One region of the Bacillus sp. YC2 genome, then DNA from elsewhere that is predicted to be linked to it. Evidence: a T-box and tRNA genes for the amino acid it is inferred to sense, from the RefSeq annotation. Region 1 holds a T-box; the other holds one or more tRNA genes.

Region 1 (15,821 bases):
AGGAGTGCCGGAAGATGTCCGCACTAAGCTGAACGAAATGGGACATAAATTCGGCGCCAGTCCAGTTGATATCGGCAATGTGCAGAGTATATTAATCGATCGTGAAAACGGCACGTTCACGGGAGTTGCCGATTCAAGCCGAAACGGAGCCGCCATCGGCGTTAATGTAAAGGAATGCAAATAAATAAAAAGAAGCCCAATTTCTCAATAAGAGAAATTAGGCTTCTTTTATTCTGCACTGATTTCTGAAGAAGGTTTTTTACTGCGTAAAGGAGAAAGAGAGATCACGGCACATATCGCAATAATCATCCCGCCTGCTCCAATCCAAGTAACCGAAGCAAGAGAAAGCTGGGTTACAGCAATGCCGCCGATTCCGGCACCTGCGGCCATAGCCAATTGCATCATAGACTGGTTGAGGCCGAGTAAGACACCAGAGGATTCAGGCTCCATGGTTGCTAAATGATATTGCTGGGCCGGGCCTGATGACCAGGCGGCAAATGACCATAATGTAAGCACCACCGCTACGCCGGCCACAGAATGTGTGATAAGCGACAATAAGATCAGCATCAGGGTATGAAGCGCCATCCCGCCGGTTAAAGTCACCCGCGCCCCCCACCTGTCAGCGCTGAAACCGCCTAATTTAGAACCGATAAGACTTGCAACTCCGAATATGAACAGCAGCGAACTCAGCATCCCGCTGCTTATATGGGACACATTCAGTAAATACGGTGAGAGATACGTGTACGCAACGGAATATCCCCCTAACCAAAAGAACGTAATGGCCAAGCCGACCGCTACCTTACGTTTCTTTAAAAGAGAAAATTGCTGAACGAGCGGTACCGGTTTATCTCCTTTCGTCTGCGGCAATGCGAAAAAAATAATGATCATGGCAATGATTCCGAAGACGGCGATTCCTCCAAAAACAGATCTCCATCCAAAAGCCTCCGACACGACTCTGCCGATGGGTACACCAATGATAAGCGCTGCCGTAAATCCCATGATGACAGTAGCAAGGGAACTTGCCTGTTTTCCGGGAGGAGCAATTTTTGCGGCGATATTGAGTGCGGTTACCACAACCATTCCCGCACCAATCGCCATGATAACCCGAGCCGCCACAAACAGCCCGTATCCCGGAAGGATAAAGGAACACAGATTACCGAAAACAAACAAACCGAGGGCGTACATGATGAGTTTTTTTCTGTCCAGCCTTGCAGTAAGAGCCATCATGACAGGCGTTCCGATCGCATAAACAAGTGAGAAAATTGTAATGAGCTGCCCCGCCGCTGCCAGCGTGATGCCCAAGGAATCAGCAATCCTATCAAGCACGCCGGATATGACGTATTCTGATGTTCCGACTAAAAAACTGATAATGGCCAAAATATAAACCTTCCATGTGTTTTTCATCTTACACACTCCTTAGATGTGATTTATATAAAGATATATTAGAATATATCGATATAATAAATAGAGACAAACAAATCGCAATATGTCGATGTGAAGTCTGAAAAAGAAACTGAACCCTTCTTAAGGATTCAGCCTTACATCTCATGCTGAAAAAAATCGGCAATCTTCTTGATGGCTTCTTCATCTCTTTTATAGTATGTGTACTTGCCGATACGTTTTGTCTGAATGAGGCCTGCCCGCTGAAGGATGGAGAGATATTGAGACGCCGTCGACTGCGTCATCTGCAGCTTATCGGTAATCTGACTGACGCATACGCCGATATCATTCATATCAATTCCTTCATGAGGGGCAAAATGACGGTCCGGTTCTTTCAGCCATTGTAAAATCTGTAATCGAGATTCATTGGACAATGCTTTAAAAATATCTATCGGTTTCATACGCTCATTATATCGTGAATTTACGATATGTCAATATTATTTTTCCTGAAGCAGTGTTTTTCGATCAGTCTCACCTTTGATTTGTGAAATGAAATCTTCCAGCTTCACTTCAAATGACGATTCTTTTCCGTATTGTCTTACATGGACAGATTGATGATCGCACTCCCGATCACCTACAACTGCAATATACGGAATCTTCTTCATTTGTGCCTCTCTGATCTTATAGCCGAGCTTTTCTTCGCGCACATCCAGTTCCGCCCGGATGTTCCTTTTTTTCAATTGCCGCTGCACCTCTTCTGCATACTCTTGATGGACAGTGTGAGAGACAGGAATAATTTTCACTTGAACCGGCGCCAGCCATAACGGAAATGCACCCCCGAAATGTTCGATGATAATGCCGAGAAATCTGTCAAGAGAACCGAATACGGCGCGGTGAATCACGACAGGCCGGACTTTTTTGTTTTCTTCATCGATATATGTTAAATCAAATTTTTCCGGCATTTGAAAATCCAGCTGCACGGTAGCGCACTGATGGCTTCGATTCAGGGCATCTTTTATGTGAATGTCGATTTTCGGACCGTAAAACGCTCCATCTCCCTGATTAACACGATAATTGCAACCCAGTTTTTTTAAGACATTTTCTAATGCGCCTTCAGCCCGGTCCCACAGCGTTTCACTCCCCATATGATGTTCAGGTCTTGTTGACAGCTCGATATCATAGGAAAAACCAAACGTACTATAGACCTCATCTATTATTTGAAGCGCTGATGCTATTTCCGCCTCAATTTGCTCTGGCGTTACAAAAATGTGCGCGTCATCCTGGCAAAAAGACCGGACGCGCAGTAAACCGTTCAGCGCCCCGCTGAATTCATGACGGTGCACCTGCCCGAATTCCGCCATCCGAATCGGAAGATCGCGATAGGAACGGAGCTTATCCTTAAACATCAGCATATGGCCGGGGCAATTCATCGGTTTTAACGCAAAGCGCTGATGATCGACATCGGAAAAATACATATTTTCCTTATAATGATCCCAATGCCCCGATCGTTCCCAAAGCCGCTGATTCATCATCATCGGTGTCCGCACTTCCTGATATTGATAAGAATTCTGTAAAGTCCGCAAAAACGATTCGAGCGTATTCCGAATGAACTGCCCGTTCGGCAAATAAAAAGGCATGCCGGGCGCTTCTTCTGAAAACATAAAAAGGTCTAATTCAGCTCCCAGTTTTCGATGATTTCTCTTTTCTGCCTCCTTCATCAGCTGGAAGTGCTGTTTCAGCTCTTTTTTTGTCGCAAATGCCTTCCCGTAGATACGCTGCAGCACTTTACGATTGCTGTCGCCGCGCCAATAAGCGACTGACACATGTGTAAGAGAAAAAGCTTTAATCAGACCGGCAGACGGCAAGTGCGGACCGCGGCATAAATCAGCAAATTCGCCCTGACGGTAAATACTCACTGTATCCTCAAGCGGAATTTCTTCTAAAAGCTCACGTTTAAGGGGATCATCAGCAAACATTTCCTTTGCTTTTTCCCGGGAGATTTCTTCACGGATAATGTCCGGTTTTTCCGATATAATACGGTTCATCTCTTTCTCAATTGCCGCCAAGTCTTGCGCCGTTACAGTATCTTTCATATCAAAATCATAATAAAAACCATTGTCGATAACAGGGCCGATTCCGAAATGGACATCTTTATACAGACGTTTTACGGCTTGTGCCAAAATGTGAGCGGCTGTATGTCTCATTACCTCCAGCCCCGCTTCTGACTGTAAGCTGCACAGCTCAATCACTGAGTCCTCATTAATACTCCGCCCAAGGTCATACAGTGACCCGTTTACCTTGCCTGCTGCTGAAGTCTTTTTTACACTCGGGCTGATTGATTGCGCGATCTCCCCTAACGTTACGCCTTTAGGATACTTTTTTTGATTTCCGTCCGGAAATGTGATGACAATATATTGCTCGTTCACGGTTCGACTCTCCTTTATTTATAATAAATAAAAAAACACACTCATCCCTAAACAAGGGACGAGTGTGTGTCAGACCCGCGGTTCCACCCAAATTCCCGCCACATTAAAGTGACGGCTCATTTTTGCCGTAACGCGGCTATACGGTATCAGTTACTCATCAGTTCACCAATACAGCTCAAAAGGCGGTAAGTCAGTCTTCGTGCCGGGAAGGTCTCAGCCGCGCCCTCCCTCTCTGTATGCCGGTTAGAATGACTCGTATCCTTATCATCGCAATTTTCTAATCTGTCAAAATAAAAAACACACCCATCCCTTAAACAAGGGACGAGTGTGTGTCAGACCCGCGGTTCCACCCAAATTCCCGCCACATTAAAGTGACGGCTCATTTTTGCCGTAACGCGGCTATACGGTATCAGTTACTCATCAGTTCACCAATACAGCTCAAAAGGCGGTAAGTCAGTCTTCGTGCCGGGAAGGTCTCAGCCGGCGCCCTCCCTCTCTGTATGCCGGTTAGAATGACTCATGTCCTTATCATCGCAGATTTACATTTTTGTTTTCCCATTAAAAACAGTTTCGTCTGAAATCTTTATTTTATTATACATAATTGTTTTGAAAAAGAAAGTCTTTCCTTTAAAAAAATATTTTGCATGTTCGGAATAGGCAGTTCTTCCTGTACTCACAGCTCTTCAAAAACACTGTTATCAGACATTTCTTCCAATTCATCCCGCATTTTTTCAAATGCCAGTGTTAAAAACAAATCATGCCGGTAAATAAACGATATATTCATATTCCGAAAGCCCTCAGGCAGCTCATGAAGATAAATATTCTCTCTGTTTTTAAAATAACGGCATGCAGATGCAGGTAAAAAAGAAACTCCCATCCCCGCCTCCACCGCCCCTATAATGGCCTCTAACGTTCCGAATTCTATGATTTTATCAGTGGTAATTCCCTCTTCTTCCAGAAAGCTTTTTATTTTTTGGCGGTGTGAACAGCCTGCGGCCAAAAACAGAATCGGCTGCTGCAGCATGTTCTGCAAAGCGCTTTCCCGTTCACTTGAAATCAAAACCAATTCTTCTTGAAAAACAGCGATTTGCTTAAGATCTTCATGAACAACCGGCCCATATACAAAAGCGCCGTCTAATTCATAGTGCAGAACGTTTTGCACCAAGGTGTGCGTATCACCTGTGGACAATGAAAGATTCACTTCGGGATAGCGATTATAATAGGCTGCAAAAAACTTAGGGAGATAAACGGCTGCTGCCGTTTCAAGTGATCCGATCCGGAGCGGGCCCTTCGGAAGATCGGTTAATTGTGCAGATTTTTGTGCGTCTTGCAGCAACTGAAGTATCCGGTCTGCATCTTTCAATAAACTTTCACCTGAAGCCGTAAGCTTTATTCCCCTGTTCGTCCTGTAAAAAAGCTGCGTGTTTAATTGCCGTTCCAGCTGCTGAATACGATTTGTTACATTTGTTTGGACATAGTGCAGGCTTTTCGCCGCTTTAGAAATGCTTCCTGCCCTAGCGACAGCCTGAAACACTTTTAAGTCTCCGCTTTCCATATAAGGACACCTTCCTGCTATGATTTTTATTGATAACCAGCCATCAATTTTGTTTATTTTACTCAAAATGAAACTGCATGTAAAATTTTTCTCATCAATAATAAAGGAGAAAAAAATAATGAATGCCCTTACCATACAAGAAAATGGGTTTGATTTCAGACAAGTGCCTGACAGACAGCCCGGGCACGGAGAAGTAAAAGTGAAACTGAAAACAGCCGGATTAAATCACCGCGATTTGTTTTTACTGAAAAAACATAGGAAAGGAGATCCTGAATTTATTCTTGGTTCAGACGGAGCGGGGATCATTACAGAAACAGGTGAAGGCGTTCCTTTACATTTGCTCCATACAGAGGTCATCATCAATCCGGTGCTGAATTGGAAAACAATTCAGGTTGTACCGCAGGTTCCCGACATTTTAGGAGGTCCTTCAGACGGAACATTTTCTCCATATGTGATCATTCCTGCGGAAAATGCCGTTCAAAAGCCAACCCGCCTTTCCTGGGAAGAAGCCGGCGTGCTGCCGTTATCAGCATTAACCGCTTATCGCGCATTATTTACAAAAGGGCAATTAAAAAAAGGGGAACACCTTCTTCTCCCGGGTATCGGAAGCGGTGTCGCAACGTACGCCTTGTTAATGGCAAAAGCGATTGGAGCGGCTGTCAGCGTCACATCCCGCAGTGAAGAGAAAAAACACGCCGCTCTGACATACGGAGCGGACGGCGCAATAGACAGTTATGGAGATTGGACCGGAGCACTGAAAGGCGAAAAGGCTGATATCATCCTTGACAGTGTAGGTCCCGCCTTGTTCCAAAACTATTTCAATATCATCAAGCCGAACGGGAGGATTGTAACCTTCGGCGCCAGCTCAGGCGATCATATTGACTTTCCGATCCGTTCATTGTTCTTCCCGCAAATCAACATCCTCGGCACGTCGATGGGAAGCAGTGAGGAGTTTGCGGAAATGATTGAATTTATAGAGCTTCATAAGATTCAACCCGTTATTGATCGTATGTATCCGCTCGGACAGGCGGCTGAAGCATTTACCAGGATGAAGCAGGGACAGCAATTCGGAAACCTCGGATTTGTCTTTAATGAATAGAATGAAGAGGAGCGGGCTGGCACCCGTTCCTTCATTCATTGATGAGCTTTTTATATGATGAAGGAAGAAAGAGGTTTCATTGTCACACAGAAAAACCGGCTGCCATCAGCCGGTTTTATAAATAATCCCCTTTATTTACGGTAAAACAGTGCTCCCCATTAAATAACTGTCGACTTCGCGCGCCGCTTCACGGCCTTCATTAATTGCCCATACAATTAAGCTTTGGCCTCTTCTTGCATCCCCTGCAGCAAAAACGCCGTCAACATTTGTTTTATATTCCCCATATGCTGCATTAATTTTATGATTTGCTGAATCAACGCCAAACTGTTTTAACAACGGCTGTTCGGTGCCTTCAAAACCGATGGCGATAAAGACAAGCTGTGCAGGCCATACCTTTTCGGTTCCAGGAATTTCGCGGAACTCATATTTTCCGAAATCATTTCTGACTTTCTCCATTTGGATCGTATGAAGTTCTTTTAAGCGGCCTTGTTTATCAGTAACCATTTTTGTCGTTTGGATTGAGTATTCTCTCGGGTCTTTCCCAAATTTCGCTTGTGCTTCTTCATATGCATATTCAAGAGTAAAGACGTGCGGCTGTTCAGGCCACATATTTTCATTCGTCCGTGCCTGAGGAAGCTTAGGATGCTTGCCGAACTGATGCACGCTGCGCGCTTTTTGACGCAACGCGGTAGCTACGCAGTCGGCTCCTGTGTCTCCCCCGCCGATAACGATAACGTCTTTACCTTTAGCGTCTATAAATTGTTTGTCTTTGAAATTAGAATCTAAATAGCTTTTGGTGGCTAATGTTAAGTAATCCATGGCATAGTGGACGCCTTTTGCTTCCCGGCCTTCTACCAGCAGATTGCGCTGTTTTTGGGCGCCTGTGCACAGAATAACGGCATCATACCGTTCTTTCAGCTCATCGGCTGTAATGTCGACGCCGATTTCTGTGTTTGTCACAAAATCAATGCCTTCCTGCGTCAGCAGCTTAATGCGCCGTTCGACGATGTCTTTATCAAGTTTCATGCTCGGAATTCCGTACATTAACAGGCCGCCGGCTCTGTCAGCGCGCTCATATACCGTTACAGAATGACCTGCTTGGTTCAGCTGATCGGCGCTTGCAAGACCTGCAGGGCCTGAGCCGACAATAGCGATTCTTTTCCCTGTGCGCTTCGCAGGGATTCGCGGCTGAATCCAGCCGTTTTCAAAGCCTTTATCAATGATCGTCCGTTCAATATTTTTGATTGAAACGGCAGGATCTGAGATGGCCAGCGTACAAGATCCTTCACAAGGAGCGGGACAGACCCGTCCGGTGAATTCCGGAAAGTTATTCGTTTTAAGGAGACGCTCTAAGGCTTCTTTCCAGCGGCCCCGGTACACGAGATCATTCCATTCAGGTATTAAGTTATAAATCGGACATCCGGAAGTGAAGCCGTTTATATCAGCGCCAATTTGACAAAACGGTGTGCCGCAATCCATACAACGCGCCCCCTGCCGTTTTGACGCTTCTTCTGAAAATGGAGCGGAATATTCTTTCCAATCCTTTAAGCGAGTGAGAGGGTCCCGCTCAGCCGGTTTTTCTCGTTTTTCTTCCATAAATCCAGTTGGTTTCCCCATGTTCCTCTCCCCTTCCTTACTGTACTACCGCTTGTTTTTGACCTTGGGACGTCGCTTGTTTTGTCTGTTTTGTGTTGGCTTCAAAGGCATACATAATCGCGTCTTCCTCTGATAAGCCCGCCGCTTTTTGTTCTTCGATGCTGAGGAGCATCTGCTTATAATTTTTCGGAATGATTTTGATAAAGGTTTGGACGGTTTCATCCCAATTGTCCAGCAGGCTTGCTGCTTTTTGGCTGTTTGTCAGCGCCGCATGCTTTTCGGCCATCGCTTTAACCTCTTGAATCTCTGTCTCATGCGTCAGTTTTTCAAATGAAATCATTTCAAGGTTGCATTTTCGTTTAAACGCTTTGGCGTCATCAGCCAATACGTATGCAATTCCGCCTGACATACCTGCTCCGAAGTTTTTGCCGACTTCTCCGAGAATGACAACCCGTCCGCCTGTCATGTATTCACAGCCGTGGTCTCCGATCCCTTCAACAACGACATTGACTCCGCTGTTGCGGACCGCAAATCGTTCTCCGGCACGCCCGTTAATATAGGCTTCTCCGCTTGTCGCTCCGTAAAAGGCTACGTTTCCGATAATGACGTTATCCTGTGTTTCACAGTTGAATGCATCAGGTGCTTTCACGATAATTTTCCCGCCGGAAAGTCCTTTTCCTACGTAGTCATTTGAATCCCCGTTCAAATGAAGCGTCATTCCTTTAGGAACGAATGCCCCGAAGCTTTGTCCGGCTGATCCTGTGAAATGAAGTTTGATCGTATCATCAGGAAGCCCTTCCGCTCCGTAGCGTTTTGAAATTTCACTTCCTGTCACGGTTCCGGCTACACGGTTTGTGTTATTAATCTTTATTTCAACTTCCGCTTCCCTGCCGGCTTCAATCGCGTCTTTTACTGCCGGCAAAATGGCGGTCATATCAAGGGACTGATCAATTTTATGATTTTGCGCCGTACGGAAAGTGCGGATGCCCTCAGGCTGATACAACAGCGTGGATAAATCAAGCTGACCGGCTTTCCAATGTGCTTTTGCCCGTTCGCTGACTTGAAGAACGTCAGTCCGTCCGATCATCTCATCAAGTGTTTTAAAGCCTAACTGCGCCATATATTCACGCACTTCTTCAGCAACAAACAGCATGTAGTTCACGATGTGATCAGGATCGCCCATGAATTTTTTGCGAAGCTCCGGATTTTGTGTAGCGACACCTACCGGACATGTATCCAAATGGCACGCGCGCATCATGACACAGCCCAGCACAACAAGCGGCGCTGTCGCAAACCCGAATTCTTCTGCGCCGAGCAAGGCAGCCATGACGACATCGCGTCCTGTCATCAGCTTACCATCCGTTTCTAATACGACGCGTTCCCGCAATCCGTTTAACATCAGTGTTTGGTGAGCTTCTGCAAGGCCGAGCTCCCACGGAAGGCCTGTATGTTTAATACTTGTTTTCGGCGAAGCGCCCGTTCCCCCATCGTAACCGCTGACGACAATGACATCTGCCGTGCCTTTGGCGACTCCGGCGGCAATGGTGCCGACGCCAGCTTTTGATACCAGCTTGACACTGATTCGCGCATCCCGGTTCGCATTTTTCAAATCGTGGATGAGCTGCGCCAAATCCTCGATTGAATAAATGTCATGGTGAGGAGGCGGTGAAATCAATCCGACACCCGGTGTTGAACCGCGAACATCAGCTACCCAAGGGTATACTTTATTGCCCGGAAGCTGGCCGCCTTCTCCAGGCTTTGCCCCTTGCGCCATTTTAATTTGTAATTCATCCGCATTGACGAGGTAATGGCTTTTTACACCGAAACGGCCGGACGCGATTTGTTTAATTGCACTTCTCCGGTCATCACCGTTTTCATCAGGGACAAATCGTTTCGGATCTTCTCCGCCTTCCCCGCTGTTGCTTTTTCCGCCAAGTCGGTTCATCGCAATTGCCAATGCTTCGTGAGCTTCCTTACTCAATGAACCAAATGACATGGCGCCTGTTTTGAAACGCTTAACGATTGATGCGGCCGATTCCACTTCCTCCACTCTTAAAGGCTTGCGGTCTTCCTGAAAGGCAAATAGATTGCGTAAAAATCCGATCCTCTCTTCATCTGCTGCATGAGAATATTGTTTAAACAGGCTGTAATCATTTTTTCGGCATGCCCATTGTAAGGTATGAATGGTTTTCGGGTTGAAAGCGTGATGCTCTCCTCCGTTTCTCCATTGGAATTCACTTCCTGAATCAAGCGTTTTACTGTAATCATCCTTGTATGCCGCTTGATGGCGCTGTTTTGCTTCTTCTGCAATCGTTTCGATGCCGATACCGCCAAGCTGAGATGCAGTACCCGTAAAGTATTGGTCGATGACGCCTTGGCTGATGCCGACCGCTTCAAAAATTTGGGCGCCTCTGTAGCTTTGAACTGTTGAAATACCCATTTTTGACATCACTTTTACGACGCCTTCTGTAATGCTTTTGCCGTATTTGCTGACAGCTTCCTCATAATTGATATCAAGCCGTCCTGCATCAATTTCCTGTTTGTATGTGGCATATGTCAAATATGGATTTACCGCATCCGCCCCATAACCGATGAGAGCGGCAAAGTGATGAACTTCACGCGCCTCGCCTGATTCAACGATAATGCTTGCTTTTGTCCTGAGGCCTTGGCGGATCAAGTGCTGATGCAGCGCGCTGACAGCCAGTAACGGCGGGATCGGCGTCAATTCCTCAGTCATTGCTTTGTCGGACAAGATTAAAAGGGACACGCCTTGATTGATCGCTTTTTCCGCTTGATCAAACAATTCCTTTAAGCCTTTCTCAAGATCGTCAGAAAACAGCATGTGAATGTTCTCACTCTTCACATCAGGGTGTACAATCGTTTTGAGCGCATTAAACTGCTCATTCGATAATACAGGAGTGTACAGCTTGATGCGCCGGGCATTTCTTTCACTCGGATGAAGAAGATCGCCTTCCGCCCCGAGCCATGTCACCGTTGATGTCACAAGCTGTTCACGGATCGCGTCAATCGGCGGGTTTGTAACTTGTGCAAAAAGCTGTTTAAAGTAATTAAACAATGATTGGGCGCGATCTGATAACACGGCAAGCGGCGCGTCATTTCCCATCGAACCGAGCGGATCCTTTCCTTCTTTAATAACGGGAATTAAATATTTCTGGATGTCTTCATACGTATAGCCGAATGCTTTTTGACGGACGAGAAGATCTGCGAACTGTTCTTCTTCCCGGATTTCCGGATCAGGATTCACTTGAACCAATTCTTCCTCAAGCCATTTTTGATACGGAAATTCATTGGCGATTTCTGTTTTTACTTCCTCATCAGAAATAATCCGGCCTTCCTGCAGATCAATTAACAGCATTTTCCCCGGCTCAAGACGTTTTTTATGCAGAATGTTCTCCTGCTCTACTTCAATGACGCCGACCTCAGATGAGAAAATGATATGATCGTCTTTAGTCACATAGTAGCGAGCCGGACGAAGGCCGTTGCGATCAAGGATGGCGCCGATTTGTTTTCCGTCCGTAAACGAGATGGCGGTCGGTCCGTCCCACGGCTCCATTAAAGAACTGTGATATTCATAAAAAGCTCTTTTCGCTTTTGACATATGGGTGTTTTCCGTCCACGGTTCAGGGATCAGCATCATTGCCGTGTGCGCCGGCTTCCGTCCTGCCATGACGAAAAATTCAAAAGCATTGTCGAGTATGGATGAGTCGCTGCCGTCGGCATTCAAAATCGGAAGAACCTTTTGAAGGTCATCTCCGAAGCTTTCTGATACGAACTGCTGCTCTCTCGCACTCATCCAATTGATATTGCCTCGGAGCGTGTTGATTTCTCCATTATGAATGAGATAACGGTTTGGATGCGCTCTTTCCCATGTAGGGAATGTATTCGTGCTGAATCGTGAATGTACAAGCGAAAATGCAGATACAAATGCTTCATCCTGCAAATCCAAATAAAACGCGTCAACCTGCTCAGGCGTTAACAAACCTTTATAAACAATCGTCTGGCTTGACAGGCTTGCAAAGTAAAAATCGAGCTGCTCTGCTGCGCCCCAATTTTCCGCCTGTTTCCGAATGACATACAGCTTTCGTTCAAAAGCAAGACTGTCTTTTAATTCGCCGCCGGCACCGATAAATACTTGACGGACATACGGGCATGTACTTTGCGCGACTGTTCCGATTTTTCCGACATTAACAGGCACGGTTCTCCATCCGAGAACGGTTTGCCCCTCTTGCTCGATTAATGTATTAACCTGTTTTTCGATTTTTTTTCTTTCTTCTTCATTTTGCGAGAAAAAGACCATTCCTACCCCGTAACGCCCTTTTTCCGGCAGTTTCATTTCTCCGCACTCTTTTTTAAAAAAAGCATCAGGGATTTGAACCATTAAGCCAGCGCCGTCACCCGTATTCGGATCACTGCCCTGACCTCCTCTGTGGTCTAGCTGGCAAAGCATCTTCAGTCCTTTTTTGACAATGTCATGTGAAGCCTTCCCTTTTAGGTGGGCATATAAGCCGATTCCGCATGCATCATGCTCAAATTCCGGACGGTAGAGACCTTGAGCTTTTGGCATTTGATTGTAAGTCATAATTCCTCTCCCCCGATCAGTTTCCGTTAATTACCGGTCATAAAATCTGACAACTCTAAATTCATTGTAAGTTTTCAAAACAATATAAACAATATATAATTTAGATCAAATAGATCTCAAAATGAGATAGATAGGTGTGAGACATAAATGGAATTGCGCCAGCTTCGGTATTTTATGGAGGTAGCCGAAAGAGAACATGTGTCAGAAGCGGCTGATCATCTGCATGTCGCTCAATCCGCCATCAGCAGGCAGATTGCAAATCTTGAAGAAGAACTGAAGGTCACTTTGTTTGAACGGGAAGGCAGAAATATTAAGCTGACGCCGATCGGCAAGCAGTTTTTAGAGCACGTGAGAACGGCGATGAAGGCCATCGATTACGCGAAGGAACAGATTGATGAATATCTCGATCCAAACCGCGGGACCGTCAAAATCGGCTTTCCCACGAGCCTTGCCAGCCAGCTGCTGCCGACAGTAATTTCTGCATTTAAAGAGGAATATCCGAACGTTGAATTTTTGCTGCGCCAAGGGTCTTATAAGTTTTTAATTGATGCGGTAAGAAACAGAGATATTGACGCAGCGCTGCTCGGCCCTGTTCCGACGGATTTTCCGGACATAACAGGCAATATATTATTCACAGAAAAAATTTACGCGCTTGTTCCGTTCAATCATCCGCTCGCCAAAGAGAAAAATATTCATTTAATTGATCTGCGAAACGATCAATTCGTTTTATTCCCTGACGGATTCATTCTCCGCAATATGGCGATTGACGCATGCAAACAGGCGGGCTTTGCACCGCTTGTGTCGACAGAGGGCGAGGATTTAGACGCAATTAAAGGATTGGTATCCGCGGGAATGGGAGTTACTTTATTACCCGAAAGCACTTTTACAGAAACCACTCCCCGGTTTACGGTCAAAATCCCGATTGAATTTCCCCAAGTGAAACGGACCGTGGGCATTATTAAACCAAAAAACAGAGACCTGGCTCCCTCTGCGAACGATTTTTATCATTTTGTCATTCAATTTTTCTCCACACTTGAGCAATATCAATAAATAAAGAACCCGAGCTTCCAGATGAAAGCTTCGGGTTTCTTTGTCTTTCTTTTCATATTAGGTCAGCAGATCGGTATAGACAGTTCAACGTGACAGACAAACGCTTCTGGATCAATAACTGATTGATCCGCTTGTTTGTGAGGCGCTTCTTTTAATGTTTGCAGCTGAGCTGAAGAATAATTGACAATGCCGAGTCCGAGCTCCTCACCCTGTTGATCCAGCAGCCTGACAACCGCTCCGCTGCTGAATTCACCTTTAATTCCATCAATGTCTTTCGGCGATAGGGAAACATTTCCGTTTGCTGCATGGCGGCTGCTTTCTTTTCCCATTACAATTTCGCCTTCCGGGCCGGAATTAAACGCGATCCATTGTTCTTTATGGTTCAACGGAAGTGTTCCTTCCGCTTCAAAATAAGTTCCTTCGGCCGTTTCTTCTACCGCTTGAAGTAAGATGTCAGGAGCGTTTGCCTGCCCGAGAAAGCCTTTAATTCCGGAGGCCATGACGATTTTAAAAGCGTCAAGCTTAGATCGCATGCCGCCCGTTCCCATTTCACTCCCGGCTTCTCCCGCGCTTGCTTCAATCTCAGGCGTAATGTCACTTACATGTCTGACTCTTTTTGCGTTCGGATTGCTGCGCGGATTATCGTCATATAGTCCGTCAATGTCTGATAAAATTGCAAGCATGTCGGCATCGATTAAACCGGCCACTTTTGCGGCCAGCGTATCGTTATCGCCGAACTTCAAACGGTTGACGGTGACGGTGTCATTTTCGTTAATAATCGGAATGATGCCGCGTTCCAAAAGGACATTCATCGTATTGCGGACATTGTGGTAGCGATACTCGTCGGAAAAGTCGCTTCTGGTGATTAAAATTTGGGAAGCGACATAACCGTGCGCTAAAAACAATTTTGAATAAGCCTCCATTAATAACCCTTGCCCGATTGAAGCAGACGCCTGCTTTTCAGGAAGGCTTTCCGGCTTTTGTATAAACCCAAGCTTGCGATAACCTGCTGCAACCGCACCCGAGGACACTAAAATCACTTCATATCCGCTGTCTTTCAGCTGTGCGATTTGATCCACCAATGCTTCTAATTTCCTTCTGCTGATTTCTCCATGCAGGCTCGTCAGTGAACTGCTTCCGATTTTGACAACGACTCTTTTCATCTTGGCCCGAGACGCCACTGTATCACTCCTGTTTTCTCTTTTTATAGTGTTGCTGCTGTTTTTTCTATCGTTTTGCTGATTTCTGCGGAACGTTCGGTTGCGTGTTTAATCGCTTTGGCGATGGCTTCCCCTCCGCCTTCTGAACGGAGCGCACTGAGGCCCGCTGCCGTTGTGCCGTTTGGAGAGGTAATGTTTTCTCTTAACACATTTGGCTTTTCTCCCGTCTCGATCAGCATTTTAGCCGCGCCTAATAATGTTTGCGCACCGATCTGCCGGGACAGCCGTTTGTTTAAACCGGCTTCTTCCCCCGCTTTTTCGATAAACTCCATTAAATAATAAAAGTAAGCCGGTCCGCTGCCGGCGATGCCGGTGAAAATATCCATTTGATCTTCTTTGATCACATACACTTCACCCAGGCATTCAAGCAGGGATACAGCGATTTTCGCCGAGCTGTCAGTCACATGGTCTCCAAGCGCCGCGGCTGTTGCCGATTCGCCGATCATGCTGGAGGTGTTGGGCATCACCCTGACGACCGGCTGTTGGTCATGCAATGATTGTTGTATAAATGAGGTGGTAATGCCGGCCAGAACCGACAGGATTAATTGGTGGGGTTGAATACGCGCTTTCAGCGTGGCCAGAGCGTTTTCAGCATCTTTCGGCTTCATAGCTAAAATAAATACATCAATGTCTTCGGTTTTCATGCTGTCAAAAGTGACGCCTTGAATTCCGTATTGATGTGCAAGTTCAGCCAGACGCTCTGTATTACAGCGGTTTGTCACGCAGATGTTTTGATTAGAAATTTTTTTGGCACGGACCATGCCTGCTATCATTCCTTCAGCCATTGATCCTGCTCCGATAAAAGCAACTTTCTTTTGATCTAAGATCGGTAACATCTCCTTTGTTCGCATTTTTGTTCGTAATTTTCACACGTTTTACATGTTACCACGTCAGA
Region 2 (15,821 bases), on a different contig from region 1:
CTCAGGCTGGAATATAATAATAATCGCTAAAAATCCCCATGTTATCGCTTGGTCCATCAGCCACTGCAGTGTGCTGAGTCCCAAATATGAACTGGCCATCCGGACTAACACGATGACGACGATTCCTTTTAAAAGCTGAACCGCCTTCGTTCCGCGTATGACCATGATTAATTTATATATCACATACCAAACAAGGAGAATATCAACGGCATTGCCGAGGTATTGCAAAAATGGGATGTCCTCAAAAGCCATTTCCTCGTCCTCCAAGAATTCAGTCATTTCGTTTTGTTATGGATTGTGCTGTATGAGCATATGTACTTCACATAGCGTGCTCATTATACCACATTTTGATTTCCCAAGTGAAATGAGCCTCCGCCCGATGCTTATTTTACATAGAAAAAAAGAGTAAAGCGAAAACTCGCTTTACTCATCTCCATTTGGGTCCAATGCGCTGATGGCACCTTGGCCCGCCGATTTCAGTTCATACCAAACCCAGTCAAACAATTGGTTAATTTCTTCAATTTGCCCGGTGACTTGTCCGGCTGAGGCCATGTATTTTTCTCCATTTACCACGGTCACATCGCCGTCTACTTTTCCTTTAATGATCAGCTTGCCGTTTTTCACAGTGACATCGCCCTTTACGGTCTCGCCTTCAGGAACGGTAACCGTGTGATTCTGGACGACAAGATTCGGCTGTTTGGACACGCTGAAATTGTGGTCATTATGCCAGCTGTTGAAAAAACCGCCGCCCATTAAAATAACAAAAACCGCTGCGGCTGCAATCATCGGATGTGTTCTGAACCATCTTTTTACAGAAGCGCGTTTCTTCTCTTTTGGGAGATTCGCCATGACGTTGGCAGTAAAATCAGCAGGGGCTGTGACATGCGATGTGCTCCTGACGAGCGCAATGGATTTCTCCATTTCGTGAAAATGCCTTTTGCAATTCTCGCATGACTGCAAATGTTGTTTTAATACGTTTTCATCTTCAGGAAGGATATCTCCATCAAGATGCTTATGCATAAGCTGCACAACCTGTTCAGGACAGCTCATTTCATCACCCCACTTAAAGATCCCTTAATTGTTTTCTAAGAGCCTCTCTGCCTCTGTGTATCCTTGTCTTTACCGTGCCGACAGGGATATTCAGAATCTCGCCGATTTCAATTAATGAGAGTTCGTCAATATACTTTAATACAATAACCGTTCTGTACTTGTCAGGCAGCTTTAATATTTTTCTCTGGATCGTGTCTGACAGCTCCAATGACAGCACAGCGTCTTCAGGGAGCACACCGTCCGCGGCAATTTGCGAATACATCGTCAGGCCCTCTGCTCCCGCTACCTCTGCATCCAGATAATAATCAGGCTTTTTTTTACGAATGCGGTCAATAGTCAAATTGGTCGCAATTCTGTAAAGCCACGTTGAAAATTTCCGGTTTATATCGAAGCTGTCGATATTGACATACGCTCTGATAAACGCTTCCTGCGCAATATCCTCCGCTTCGTGAACATTGCCGAGCATGCGGTAGCATAGCTGATATATCTTGTCTTTGTACAGATCAACGATGTCTGCAAACGCATTTTGATCGCCTTTTTTGACTTGCTTGATTCTTTTTCTAATCATGTTTTCCATGTTTTATCTAACCTCTGCCCTTCACCGGTCTGTATGTATACGTCGTTTGTTTTAAAAGGTTTCATTTTTTTGATAAATTTATTTTACCAAATTTCAGGCAGGGTGTAGATGGAAAATACAGAATATACTGCCTTAACAGCAGCTTAAAAATAGTATATCCGATGAACAATCAGAAATCGAAGTAATTCTGCAATGAAAAAAAGACACCCTTTTCAACAAAAGGTGTCCGTGACTGGGCTAGCTGGATTCGAACCAACGCATGACGGAGTCAAAGTCCGTTGCCTTACCGCTTGGCTATAGCCCAATAATGGTGGAGGGGGGCAGATTCGAACTGCCGAACCCTGAGGGAGCGGATTTACAGTCCGCCGCGTTTAGCCACTTCGCTACCCCTCCGTATTCTATTTGAAAAACAGTGCCGGCCAGAGGACTTGAACCCCCAACCTACTGATTACAAGTCAGTTGCTCTACCAATTGAGCTAGGCCGGCAAATATGGTGGAGGATGACGGGCTCGAACCGCCGACCCTCTGCTTGTAAGGCAGATGCTCTCCCAGCTGAGCTAATCCTCCATATGACCCGTACGGGATTCGAACCCGTGTTACCGCCGTGAAAGGGCGGTGTCTTAACCGCTTGACCAACGGGCCGTTAAGTCTGCTTCGAGCTGACAAAAGTTATTATATACAGGTTGTACCCCATTTGTAAAGAGGAATTTTATTTTTTTTATTTTCAAACTTTTTTACCCGTTTTTTAACTGAAAAACTCTTCTCTCTCCTCCCATTTATTTTATGATAGATCTATCACAGCATATTGGAGGAATCAATTCAGATGATCTTAGTCAGCTCTTGTCTCGGCGGCATTGAATGCAGATATAACGGCTCTCACGCCGCATCCAAAAAAATCCGCAGGCTTGTGGAAGCAAAGAAAGCTGTTATGGTTTGTCCCGAACTTCTGGGCGGCTTCACCACTCCCCGCGAACCGGCGGAAATTATCGGCGGCACAGGCGAAGACGTGCTGAACGGCACGGCAAAAATCGTAACCGCATCAGGCGAAGACGTAACAGCTTTATATATGGACGGCGCGGCCAAAACATTAGCGTACGCAAAAGAAATAGGGGCCGACACGGTCATTCTAAAAGAAAACAGCCCGTCCTGCGGCAGCAGCTTCATCTATGACGGTACATTCTCAGGCCAAAAAATAATCGGCGACGGCATCACTTCCGCCCTTTTAAAACAGGCAGGCTGCCGCGTTATATCAGAAAATGAGCTTGATCAATTGTAATAAAGGAGAGATCTGCCTTGGACGTAACTCTGTCCTTCTATAAACCGGAACACTTAGACGACCTGAACGGTTTCGTCCTGAATGAAGAAGATAAGAAATTTTCCGCTCTCCCGCGGGATGTCCTGACACAAGCCATCGTCATCCGGGACCGTTATCCGGCAGTCATTTTAAACGGCGACCGTCCCGTCGGCTTTTTTATTTTACATACATCCAAAGAGACCCTATCCCCGTATTCTAACAATGCTTTTGCCATTTTGCTGAGCGCTCTGTCCTTACACGCGCCGCATCAAGGAAAAGGCTATGCCAAACAAGCTATGATGCAGCTTCCCGCTTTTGTCAAAAGCTATTTCCCGTGGTGTGATGAAATCGTGCTCGCTGTTAATCAATTCAATCTTCGTGCAAAACACCTTTACCAGACAACTGGCTTTATTGATAAAGGACGCCGCAAAATCGGCCCGATTGGAGAACAATACATTTTGCATCATTTTTTATGAAAGCGTTTGAAATTTTATTTCACAAAAAACCGATTTTTATTGAAACATTATGTCAAAAGCCCATATACTTCAAGTAATAAATACTTGGGAGGTAAACATATGACAGACCGGCTGAACATTCACAAACTGACGACAGAAACAAGAAATCCGCAAACCGCTTCTATCCATCAAGCAGACACAATGGAAATCCTTCAACTCATCAATCAAGAGGATTACAAAGTCGCAGAAGCCGTGCAGCAGGTTCTTCCGGATATCCAAGCCGCAGTCGAATTCGCGCATGAATCATTGCAGAAAAAGGGCAGGCTGATTTATGCGGGGGCAGGGACAAGCGGCAGACTCGGCGTATTAGATGCGGTTGAATGTCCGCCTACCTATAGCGTGAGCCCTGAGACAGTCATCGGTCTGATGGCCGGAGGAGCAGACGCCTTTTTGCGTGCTTCAGAAGGAATAGAAGACAGCGAAGAAGCCGGAGCTGACGATATAAAATCCATAGGTCTTACCGAAAACGACACGGTCATTGCCATTGCAGCAAGCGGGCGGACGCCGTATGCGGCAGGCGTACTGAAATACGCCAATACAATCGGCGCCAAAACCGTTGCACTGACATGCAACAAACATTCACTCATTGGCAATTATGCTGATCACAGCATCGAGGTCATCGTCGGCCCTGAAGTGATTACAGGCTCAACACGAATGAAAGCGGCAACAGCACATAAAATGATTTTGAACATGATTTCCACAGCCGTCATGGTGAAAAGCGGCAAAGTGTACGAGAACTTAATGGTGGACGTCCATGTCAGCAATGAAAAACTGAAAGAACGGGCGATCGGCATCATCCAAACGATAACGGGTGCCCCGTACGACACGGCAAAAGAAACACTCGAAACCGCCGATCTCCACGTCAAAACAGCGATTGTTATGCTGAAAACCAATTCGGATGAAAAACATGCCGCAGCATTGCTCAAAGAAGCAGGAGGCTTCATTGACAAAGCCATTGAGCACCATCATTCCATGTAAGGAGAGACGCAATTGGCCAACGGCGGATTATCAATTATTCAGGCAATGAAGCACAAGCTCCCCCCGTCAGAACGCAAGCTTGCCGACTATATTTTACAGCATCCCCATGAGACGGCCGATAGCACTGTCCATGACGTCAGCGCCTCTGCCGGCACAAGCGGAGCAGCCGTTATCAGGTTATGCAAATCACTCGGCTTAAAAGGATTTCAAGAGTTGAAAATGCGAATCGCAGGAGACTTGGCAAAGCCTTCAGCCCAAGGCTACAGAGACATTCAGCCGAATGAGCCGCTCAGTTCCATTTCTGAGAAAGCGGCAGGCAATGCCATCCAAGCCATCCAGGATACTGCCGGCATCACAGACTATAAAACACTCAAACAAGCGGTATCAGCACTATCACAAGCCCGCGCCGTCCACTTCATCGGCGCAGGCGCTTCAGGACTTGTCGCCCGGGATGCCCAGCAGAAATGGCTCCGCGTCAATAAACAAGCGACTGCTTTTTCCGACACGCATCTCGTCGCGTCATTAATCGCAAACGCCGGCAAACGGGATATTGTATTTGCCATATCATTTTCAGGAGAAACTCAGGAAATAATTAATCTCGTTTTATTGGCAAAACAAAAAGGCATACAAACCATAAGCCTGACAGCATTCAGCCAAAACGCAATCTCATCTCTAGCGGACATTTCTTTATATACCGCACACTCAAATGAAGCGCCTTTTCGCAGCGCCGCCACTTCTTCCCGGTTAGCCCAGCTTTTTATGATTGATATATTGTTTTTAGGCATGGCCTCGGAGGAATATGAGGAAACCATCGGATATATTGATAACACAAGAGAAGCCATCCGATTGATGAAACACACATAAAGAGGAGGGGTTTTGATGCGCAAAGACGAAGTTTACAATACGTTAGCCAGAGACATCTTAAAGCATTGCGGCGGGCCGTCTAATATTTCAAGCTTCACCCACTGTATGACACGTCTGAGGATTACGCCTTTTGACAAGGACCAAACAGACATTGAAGCGTTGAAACAGCTCGATGGCGTCATCGGCGTAGTGGAAGCCGAAACGCTTCAGATCATTCTCGGCGCAGGAGTCGTCAATCATGTCGCCGCCGCTTTCTCAAAACTTACGGCGGCAGAAAAAAACTTCGACTTAAAAGAAGCCGCCTCACAAAAAAAAGCAGATATCAATAGAAAAAACACGACACCGATTAAATTATTTCTAAGAAAAATATCCAGCATCTTCATCCCTCTCATTCCCGCACTCATTGCATCAGGCTTAATCACCGGCATCACAAAAGCCGTCATTCAGGCCGGCTGGCTCTCAAAAGAATCCCAAATCGCACTTATATTAACGGTTATCGGCTCAGGCTTATTCGCTTACCTCGGCGTCTTAGTCGGTATAAATGCCGCCAAAGAATTCGGAGGAACACCCGCGATGGGCGGATTGGCAGGCATTTTGATCCTTAATCCCGAAATCGCCAATATCAGTTTATTCGGAGAAAATCTCCTTCCTGGCAGGGGAGGGCTGATCGGCGTCCTTTTCGCAGCCATTTTTATCGCTTATACCGAACAATACATCAGGCGGTATATTCATCAATCGATCGACATCATCGTTACGCCTACCATATCTTTACTCATCACCGGATTGGTTACGTATGTCGTCTTTATTCCTGCAGGCGGTTTTATTTCCGATCTCATCACCTCAGGTTTATTGTCGCTGCTGCAATTGGGCGGTGTTATTTCGGGATTCGTATTAAGCGCCGCTTTCCTGCCCCTTGTCGTCACAGGCCTTCACCAAGGTTTGACCCCCGTGCATCTGGAATTAATCCGTTCCATCGGGGATGATCCGCTTCTCCCTATTCTCGCGATGGGAGGCGCAGGCCAAGTCGGCGCGGCCTTCGCCGTCTTCAAGAAAACAAAAAAAGCCTCACTGAAAAGAGCGATAGGAGGCGGACTGCCATCCGGCCTTCTGGGGATCGGAGAACCGCTTATTTTCGGCGTCACTCTCCCGCTCGGCCGGCCGTTTTTGACAGCATGTCTGGGTGCGGGGATTGGCGGGGCCTTCCAAGCCCATTTTCAAGTGGCGACATTCTCCATCGGCGTTTCCGGCCTCCCGCTCTCTTTTCTCGTTCACCCGTCACAAATCGCTATATATATCATCGGTCTGCTTATTTCCTACGCAGCAGGCTTCTTATTCACCTATGCTTTCGGATTTACAGATGACATGGCTGCTGAATTCGATTAAGCCGGGAGGGATCAATCTATGAAAACGATGGTAATCGCATTACTCACGGTCACGTTAAGCCTTTCTTTACTGCTGCCGCATAAAGCCTGCGCCCAATCCAAAACATACGATACAGCAAAGCTGAGAAAGGTTGATCAAATGATTGAAAAAGACATTGCCGCAGGATTTCCGGGAGCCGTTCTCGTTGTCGTAAAGGACGGACGGGTGATCAAAAAGAAAGCGTACGGCTACAGCAAAAAATATGACGGAGATACACTTTTACACCGGCCGGAAAAGATGAAAACAACAACAATGTTCGATTTAGCCTCCAATACGAAAATGTACGCCGCCAATTTCGCCTTACAGCGCCTGGTCAGCCAAGGAAAGCTAGATATCTATGAAAAGGTATCCGCTTATTTACCAGATTTCAAGGACAGAAAAGACGATCCGCTGAAAGGAAAAGACAGCATCCGCGTCATTGACGTCCTCCAGCATCAATCCGGGCTGCCATCGAGCTTTTATTTCTATCAGCCGGACACAGCGGGCCAATATTATTCTCAAGATCGAGAAAAAACGATTCGCTATCTCACACGCATACCTTTGGATTACAAACCGGGGACGAAACACGTGTACAGCGATATCGGCTATATGCTTCTCGGCTGCATCATTGAAAACATAACCGGAAAATCCCTTGATGTATATGCAGAACAAGAGCTTTACAAACCGTTGAAACTGACGCACACGCTGTTCAATCCGCTGCAAAAAGGCTTTAAGGCCAAATCGTTTGCGGCAACTGAACGTTTAGGCAACACAAGAGACGGGGTCATCCATTTCCCCAACATAAGGACTTATACGCTGCAAGGCGAGGTTCACGATGAAAAGGCATTTTACTCCATGGGGGGAGTTTCCGGGCATGCCGGGCTGTTCTCCCGAGCCGATGACATGGCCGTCCTGCTTCAAGTTATGCTGAACGGCGGCAGTTATAAGCACGCTTCACTCTTCACCAAACAAACCGCTGAACTGTTCACAACGGCTGCTTCCTCCGATCCGACATACGCTCTTGGCTGGCGGAAAAACGGCAGCCAAGACATGGAGTGGATGTTCGGCCCTTATGCCAGCAAGCAGGCTTACGGACACACGGGATGGACCGGCACAGTGACCATTATTGACCCGTCCTACAAACTGGGCATTGCACTGTTAACGAATAAAAAGCATTCACCCGTCGCCAATCCCGCTGAAAACCCGAATGTATTCGAAGGAGACCTGTTTCCAACCGGGAGCTACGGAAGTGTCATAAAAGCGATTTACGAAGCAATTGAATGACAACCTATGTCTTTTGTCCAAACTATGACGGCAGGAGGATACCATTATGAAACTTGTCATCTCAGCAGTATTACTGTTGTTTATTGTTTTCGGGACACATCAGGCCGCCACAAAGCAAGATATTCCATCGCAGGCGAAGCAAGCGGTAGCACGCATGACATTAGATGAGAAATTGGGGCAGATGCTCATGCCTGATTTTCGCAATTGGCAAAAAGATGGGCAGTCATCACCACAGGCATTTACCCAAATGAACAACGAAGTCGCAGGGCTTATTAAAAAATATCAATTCGGCGGAGTTATTTTATTTGCAGAAAATGTAAAAAACACAGAACAAACTGTCCGCCTGACAGATGCTTTTCAAAAGGCAAGCCCGAAAATTCCGCTTTTATTAAGCATTGATCAAGAAGGCGGAATCGTGACAAGACTTGGTGAGGGGACTCATTTCCCAGGCAATATGGCCCTCGGCGCTGCAAGAAAACCAGCTTACGCATCCCAGACAGGCGCCATCATCGGAAAAGAGCTTAAGGCCTTAGGCATTAATACAAATTTCGCACCCGTTCTGGACATTAATAACAATCCCGGCAATCCGGTCATCGGCGTCAGATCATTCAGTGCAAATCGGAATCTGACGGCGTCACTCGGCCTTGCCTCCATGAAAGCTCAGCAAAAACAGAATGTTGCCACAGCCGTCAAACATTTCCCGGGACATGGCGACACGGATGTCGACAGTCATTACGGCCTGCCGCTTGTTACCCACAGCCAAGAAAGGCTTCGTGAAATCGAGCTTTATCCTTTCCAGCAGGCAATCAAAGCCGGAGCCGACATGGTCATGACAGCGCACGTGCAATTTCCAGCGTTTGATGATACCACCTATAAAAGCAAACTGGACGGTTCAAATATCCTCGTACCCGCTACACTCTCAAAAAAAGTTATGACTCACCTTCTCCGTGAAGAAATGGGCTTTAACGGCGTCATCGTCACGGATGCATTAAATATGAAAGCAATCGCCGATCATTTCGGACAGGAAGAGGCGGTCGTCATGGCAATAAAAGCAGGGGTCGATATCGCCCTGATGCCTGCTCAGGTCACGTCACTGCAAACAGAAAAACGTTTTGAAGGCGTCCTTTCTGCTTTAAAAAAAGCGGTTCAAAAAGGTGATATCCCCCTTCAGCAAATTAACAAATCCGTTGAGCGTATCATTTCCCTGAAAATAAAGCGCGGCATTTATCCCGCACCGAAAGAAACAAGCCTGACAAAGAAAATCTCAAAAGCAAAGCAGACCGTCGGCAGCAAGAGCCATTTGAAGACAGAAAAAAAGATTGCTGAAAAAGCAGTGACCGTCTTAAAAAACGAGGACCGGACACTTCCGTTCAAGCCGAAAAAAAACAGCCGCGTCCTCATTGCCGCACCTTATGAAGACCAAACAGCATCAATGGAAGAAACCGTACGGCAGCTCATCAAAGAAAAAAAGATCAAGCCGGTAACCATCAGCAAAATAAACTTTGCGGAGCGCACCTTTAATGACGAAGATAAAGAGAAAGCGGCCAATGCTGATTACATGATTACAGGCTCATATGTCGTAAAAAATGACCCTGTCGTTAACGACGGCATCATCGATGATTCCGTGACAGATCCCGGGAAATGGACGACGGCTTTCCCTCGGGCACTGATGAAAGCAGCACAATCTTATCAAAAACCCTTTGTGCTGGTGAGCCTGCGAAATCCGTACGACGCCGCCAATTTTGAAGAAGCAAAAGCTCTCATCGCCGTCTACGGTTTCAAGGGATATGCGGACGGACAATACCTCCAGCCAAACATACCGGCCGGCATCGAAGCAATATTCGGGCAGACAAAACCGAAAGGCTTGCTGCCGGCGGATATCCCTTCCGTCACCCATCCCGGAAAGACGCTGTACCCATTTGGATACGGTCTCAACATCAAAACAGGAAAACCGCTTTAAACAGGAGGGCTTATGATGAAAAAACAAACGGCTGCGCTTCTCGCCGGATTACTCGTCATCGGCGCCATGACGGCAGTCTCGGCTTCTTCCGATACAGACATCCGAATCGCCAAGAAAGCGAAAGTACAAACAGGCATCGACCGCTTGCTGAAAGACTATAAAAAACAGCTGAAAGGGAAAAGAATCGGACTGATTACCAATCCGACCGGTGTAAACTCATCAATGAAAAGCAGTGTTGACGTGCTTTACGAGGCACCGGACATTCACCTGACAGCATTATTCGGTCCGGAACACGGCGTTCGCGGCGACGCTCAAGCCGGAGACAAGGTCACATCATATATTGACGAAAAAACAGGCCTTCCCGTCTACAGTCTATACGGAGACACGAAAAAACCGACGCACGAGATGCTGAAAGATACAGATGTTCTGATCTTTGATATTCAAGACGTCGGCACACGGTACTACACCTACATTTATACAATGGCTTATGCGATGGAAGCCGCCAAGGAAAAAGGCATTCCTTTCTTCGTCTTAGACCGGCCCAATCCCCAAGGCGGACGAAGCCCTGACGGCCCGGTTCTTGAGCCCGATTACGCTTCCTTTGTCGGACTGTACCCGATTGCAATGAAGCACGGGATGACCATCGGTGAGCTTGCTCTATTATTCAATCGGGAATTTCAAATTGGGGCCGACCTCACCGTAGTGAAAATGAAGCATTGGAAACGGACGATGACAATTGAAGACACCGGTCTGCCTTTTGTCCTGCCGTCGCCTAACATTCCGACTCCGGACAGCATATTCGCATACTCCGCAACAGGCTTAATTGAAGGCACAAATGTATCAGAAGGAAGAGGCACGACGAAGCCGTTTGAATTCATCGGCGCGCCTTACATGAAAAGCACCGAGCTTGAGGAACGCCTTAACAGCCTCAAGCTCCCTGGTGTCACATTCAGAGCCGCTTCATTTATCCCGAGCTTCTCAAAGCATCAAGGCAAGCTATGCCACGGAGTACAATTATATGTGACGAACAGAAACACATTCGAAGCAGCCAAAACAGGCCTCTCAATTATTAAAACGATCCACAGCCTATATCCGAATGACTTTTCATTCCTGGCGACAGGATCTTTCGACAAATTAATCGGCAACGGCTGGGTGCGCAAAAAAATAGAAAACGGTGCTTCTATTGAAGAAATAATGAATACGTATCAACGCCGCCTCGACCAATTCAAGCTCGTGAGAAAGCAATACCTCATTTACTGACAATATTCGTGTTACACGTGAAACGTTTTTCGACGCTTTTCTCCTCCCCACTTTTTATAGGAAAACATTCATTTATTTGGTACAATTTAATTGATAATTATTATCATTTGAATGAATGTTTCCTAAAAAGGTGGTCTCTTATGCAAAACGCATTGTTCTTTCAGCCAATTGACTTTATCTCCATTAAAAAAACCGCAGAACTCCTGTCAGAGCATCAGCTTACCGATTCTCCGGTACTGATTTTTCATCTAAAAGGCAAAGGGCGTATTGATATTGGAACAGACAGCTTCCCTCTGCAGAAAGAAACGCTCTACATCTGTCCTGCTGAAGAGACATTCAGTATCGAGCCGGCGCCGTCAAGCTCTATCCATCTGTACATTGTCAGGCTCCGCGCCTTCTCTTATTCAAAAGACGACAGAGCCATGCTTCCCCGAATCGGCGAAGACATCTTTCACGGTCTGCAGCAAATGAATATACAAACGGTTGAAAATCTGACAAGCCGGCTTCAGTCACTGGCTGAAAATGCCCAATCGTCTGACACACTTATGAAAATGAAATATACAGCTGATTTTCAGCAGCTTATGTACGACCTCTATTCGGCAAATGTATGCCATCAAAACAATACAAAGGCAGCGATTGAACAGACAAAGCAATTTATAAAGGCTCAATCAGACACGAAAATAACACTCACCCAGCTTGCCCAAATGGCCGGAATCAGTGCTAAACATTACAGTGAAACCTTTAAAAAGCTATATGGGAAAAGCGTGACAGAATACATAACAGACATCCGCATAACAAATGCAAAAAAACTGATGGCCAAAGCAAACTGCAAATTAAGAGAAATCGCTCATCAAACCGGCTACCAGGACGAATTTTATTTCAGCCGCATATTCAAAAAGCACACCGGCAGCTCACCTACAAGTTATATGAAAAAAAGGCGCACAAAGATGGCGGCATACGGGAAAGAAATGATAGGACATCTGATTCCGCTCCACCATATTCCTTACGCGGCGGCGCTTCACCCGAAATGGACAGCCTATTATTACAAGCAATTTGCTCCCGATATTCCAATTCATCTCAGCGCTTACCGTTCAAATGCGAACTGGGAAGAGAATCTGCAAATGCTGGCTCAAGCGGCCCCCGACGTCATTTTAAGTATGGATTCGGTCAGTAAGGAAGAAAAAAATCGTTTACATAAAATAACCGACGTTTTTTATCTTCCGTCACAAGAAAATTGGAGAACGCAATTTTTGCTTACGGCTGCATACTTAAACGAGGAGAAGGAAGCACAGCATTGGCTGGAGATGTATCAAAGCCTGGTACATTCTGCGAAGGAATCTCTGGTGAACCAGCAAAAGCATCGTTTCTTATTTATCCGCCTTTATAAGGAAGATTTTTATCTTGCGCATAACAAAAGCATTCAAGATGTCTTTTTCGGAGATTTGGCCTTCCATTCTGCAAAACCGGAGCATATCGCCGCAGACCAAAAGATTTCATTCAACATGCTGACGGATTGCCAAGCTGACTGTCTCATGCTCTTTATCTGTAAAGAACCGGAGACGCTTGACTATTTTCAGCGCATTCAGCAGACCGAGGAATGGCAGAGCCTTAGAGCCGTCCGCGATAAACGGGTGTTTCCCGTTTCATCAGACCCATGGGGTGAATATTCCCCAAGCGGCCATCAGCGGATCATTCAGCAAACCATTTCCATTTTTTCCGAAGATCGTCCATGGTAATACCGGAAATTGTCCATGGTCTTCTGCCTGTTCATTCTCTATAATTCCAATTGATAATAGTTATCAATTGAACAGGAGGAACAATAGATGAAAAAATTCGCATTTGCTTTCATGATTTTGCTTTTAGCTTTCACGGCCGCGGCTTGCGGCAGCTCAGAGACATCTGATACAGCAAGTAAAGGAAAGAGCGCTTCTTCAGATAAAAAGAAAATTGAGTACCTCGGAAAAACATATGAGGTGAAAGCGCCAACCGATAAACTCGCCATTACAGGCAGTGTGGAATCAATGGAAGACGCCAAATTGCTTGACGTCCATCCGGCAGGAGCCATTTCATTCTCAGGCAAATTCCCTGATTTATTTAAAGACATCACAGACAAATCCGTATCCACAGGAGAAAAGATGCAGCCGAATATGGAGAAAATTCTCGAGCTGCAGCCTGATGTCATTCTGGCATCCACAAAGTTCCCGGAAAAAACGTTAAAAAAATTGAGCAGCACTGCTGAGACCATCCCTGTCTCTCATATCTCATCAAACTGGAAAGACAATATGATGCTGCTCGCCCAGCTCACGGGTAAAGAGAAAAAAGCGAAACAGATCATTGCCGATTATGAGCAGGATCTGAAACAGACAAAAACAAAAATCAATAACAAAGCGAAAAAATCAAACGCGCTGGTCATCAGAATCAGACAAGGCAATATCTATATTTATCCGGAACAAGTATATTTCAACTCTACACTATACGGTGATTTAGGCCTGAAGGCGCCCGCCGAAGTAAAAGCGGCAAAAGCGCAGGAACTCATTTCTCTGGAAAAATTAAGCGAGATGAATCCCGACCATATCTTTGTACAATTTTCAGATGATGAGAACGCAGATAAGCCGGATGCTTTAAAAGACTTAGAGAAAAACCCGATCTGGAAAAGCCTGAAGGCGGTCAAAGACGACCATGTATACGTTAATACGATTGATCCTTTAGCCCAAGGCGGAACGGCTTGGAGTAAAATCCGCTTCTTAAAAGTCGCGGCTGATAAATTGACTCAAGACTAATAAAAGAGTAGGTTTTTCACATGTATTCAAAACGGCGGACACACATGATTTTAATCGCTGCTCCGTTTGCCATTGTTCTGTCATTGCTGCTTTCCGTTTTATATGGCGCTAAGCAGCTTGACGCTCATACGGTATTTTCCGCATTGCTTCATTTTAATCCGGAAAATACCGATCATCAGATCATATGGCATTCAAGAATCCCAAGGGCGGCCGGCGCTATGTTTATCGGCGCGGCCCTTGCTGTTTCCGGAGCGCTCATGCAGGGAATCACACGGAACTATTTAGCGTCGCCTTCGATTATGGGTGTATCGGACGGTTCCGCTTTCATCATTACGCTTTGCATGGTTTTGCTCCCTCAATCAACATCCATTGAAATGATCATATACTCGTTCATCGGCTCTGCATTTGGCGCCGCCCTGGTTTTCGGGCTGGCCTCCATTCTTCCCGGCGGCTTTACCCCGGTGCAGCTTGCAATCATCGGAACGGTGACAAGTATGCTTCTCAGCAGTCTATCGGCTGCGCTTTCTATCTATTTTCAAATCTCGCAGGATCTCAGTTTCTGGTACAGCGCAAGACTCCATCAAATGAATCCTGATTTTTTGAAACTGGCCATCCCGTTTTTTGTAATAGGAATCATCGCTGCAATGATTCTAAGCAAAAAAGTCACCGCTGTATCATTAGGAGACGACATTTCAAAAAGTCTGGGGCAGCAGAAAAGAACCATCAAACTCATCGCTATGACAGCCGTTGTGATATTAACCGGAAGCTCTGTGGCGCTTGCCGGAAAAATAGCCTTTGTCGGATTGGTCGTCCCGCACATCACACGATTTCTTGTCGGGTCGGATTACAGCCGGCTGATTCCTTGTTCCTGCATCATCGGCGGGGTTTTCCTGACACTTTGCGATCTTGCCAGCCGATTTATTAATTATCCGTTTGAGACACCGATCGAAGTCGTCACATCCATCGTCGGCGTTCCTTTCTTTCTTTATCTGATTAAAAGAAAAGGAGGGGATCAGCGTGGTTCGTAAAATGGCCGGAATCTATATGATCCTGATCGCTTTGATTCTGCTTGTAAGCTATGTCAGCATGACAAGCGGTTCCTTTTCCGTAAAGCCGGGAGAACTGCTCAGTACGCTCTTTCATATACATCCTAATCCGCAATATGAAATTTTGCTGTTTCAGCTGAGGCTGCCCCGCATCGTTATGGCCGCCGCCGTCGGACTCGGATTGGGAATAGCCGGAGCCGTCATCCAAGCCGTCACCAAAAACGGACTTGCAGATCCGGGCATACTGGGTATTAACGCAGGAGCCGGAGCGGGCATTGTTGCATTTATGCTGCTGTTTCAGGGACAATCCGAAGCGACAGCACTGGCATCCGCGATGGGTATGCCTTTTTTCGGTCTCATCGGCGGACTGATGGCGGCAGTTTTCATTTATATTTTCGCTTGGCACAGAGGCCATCTGGAATCCGGGAGAATCATTCTCGTCGGGATCGCCATGAATTCTGGATTCAGCGCGCTGTCTTTATTTTTATCGTTAAAAATGGACCCGCAAGATTATGAGATGGCGATGGTCTGGAAAAACGGCAGCATCTGGTCGGCGAACTGGATGACAATTACGGCGATTCTGCCGTGGCTGATTGTATTCATTCCTTTACTGATCACAAAATCTTCATTGCTGGATACCATCCGTTTTGACGAAGACACAGTAAAAAGCCTCGGTGTTTCAACGAATAAAGAAAAAACGATTTTACTGGTTGCCTGCATCGCCCTTATCAGCGCGTGCGTTTCCGCAGCAGGCAGCATGGGATTTGTCGGGCTGATCGCGCCTCATATTTCCCGCAGGCTTGCCGGTATTG

The links. The T-box of region 1 lies ahead of thrS (threonine--tRNA ligase). A T-box ahead of a tRNA ligase gene usually reads a tRNA of that ligase, here a tRNA-Thr.
Region 2: it has a tRNA-Thr gene. The T-box ahead of thrS (threonine--tRNA ligase) is inferred to sense a tRNA for this amino acid. The anticodon was not compared.

Annotation. Positions count from the first base shown of each region.
Region 1 is NZ_JAHXDO010000019.1:16,203-32,023, reverse strand. It holds gene ggt (gamma-glutamyltransferase) at 1-184, shown strand, start outside; gene KY305_RS19135 (MFS transporter) at 229-1,404, opposite strand; gene KY305_RS19130 (ArsR/SmtB family transcription factor) at 1,539-1,841, opposite strand; gene thrS (threonine--tRNA ligase) at 1,878-3,806, opposite strand; T-box leader at 3,858-4,083, opposite strand; gene KY305_RS19120 (LysR family transcriptional regulator) at 4,480-5,361, opposite strand; gene KY305_RS19115 (zinc-binding dehydrogenase) at 5,480-6,460, shown strand; gene gltD (glutamate synthase small subunit) at 6,596-8,077, opposite strand; gene gltB (glutamate synthase large subunit) at 8,094-12,656, opposite strand; gene gltC (glutamate biosynthesis transcriptional regulator GltC) at 12,804-13,706, shown strand; gene proB (glutamate 5-kinase) at 13,769-14,869, opposite strand; gene proC (pyrroline-5-carboxylate reductase) at 14,911-15,762, opposite strand.
Region 2 is NZ_JAHXDO010000006.1:8,583-24,403, reverse strand. It holds gene cdaA (diadenylate cyclase CdaA) at 1-252, opposite strand, end outside; gene rsiW (anti-sigma-W factor RsiW) at 424-1,050, opposite strand; gene sigW (RNA polymerase sigma factor SigW) at 1,064-1,627, opposite strand; tRNA gene KY305_RS11465 (tRNA-Gln) at 1,860-1,931, opposite strand; tRNA gene KY305_RS11460 (tRNA-Tyr) at 1,936-2,020, opposite strand; tRNA gene KY305_RS11455 (tRNA-Thr) at 2,041-2,113, opposite strand; tRNA gene KY305_RS11450 (tRNA-Val) at 2,119-2,194, opposite strand; tRNA gene KY305_RS11445 (tRNA-Glu) at 2,198-2,269, opposite strand; gene KY305_RS11440 (2-thiouracil desulfurase family protein) at 2,451-2,903, shown strand; gene KY305_RS11435 (GNAT family N-acetyltransferase) at 2,921-3,397, shown strand; gene murQ (N-acetylmuramic acid 6-phosphate etherase) at 3,497-4,414, shown strand; gene KY305_RS11425 (MurR/RpiR family transcriptional regulator) at 4,427-5,278, shown strand; gene KY305_RS11420 (PTS transporter subunit EIIC) at 5,294-6,661, shown strand; gene pbp4b (penicillin binding protein PBP4B) at 6,680-7,963, shown strand; gene KY305_RS11410 (glycoside hydrolase family 3 protein) at 8,010-9,923, shown strand; gene KY305_RS11405 (exo-beta-N-acetylmuramidase NamZ family protein) at 9,939-11,183, shown strand; gene btr (bacillibactin transport transcriptional regulator Btr) at 11,324-12,919, shown strand; gene KY305_RS11395 (iron-hydroxamate ABC transporter substrate-binding protein) at 13,007-13,963, shown strand; gene KY305_RS11390 (FecCD family ABC transporter permease) at 13,984-14,991, shown strand; gene feuC (iron ABC transporter permease FeuC) at 14,993-15,821, shown strand, end outside.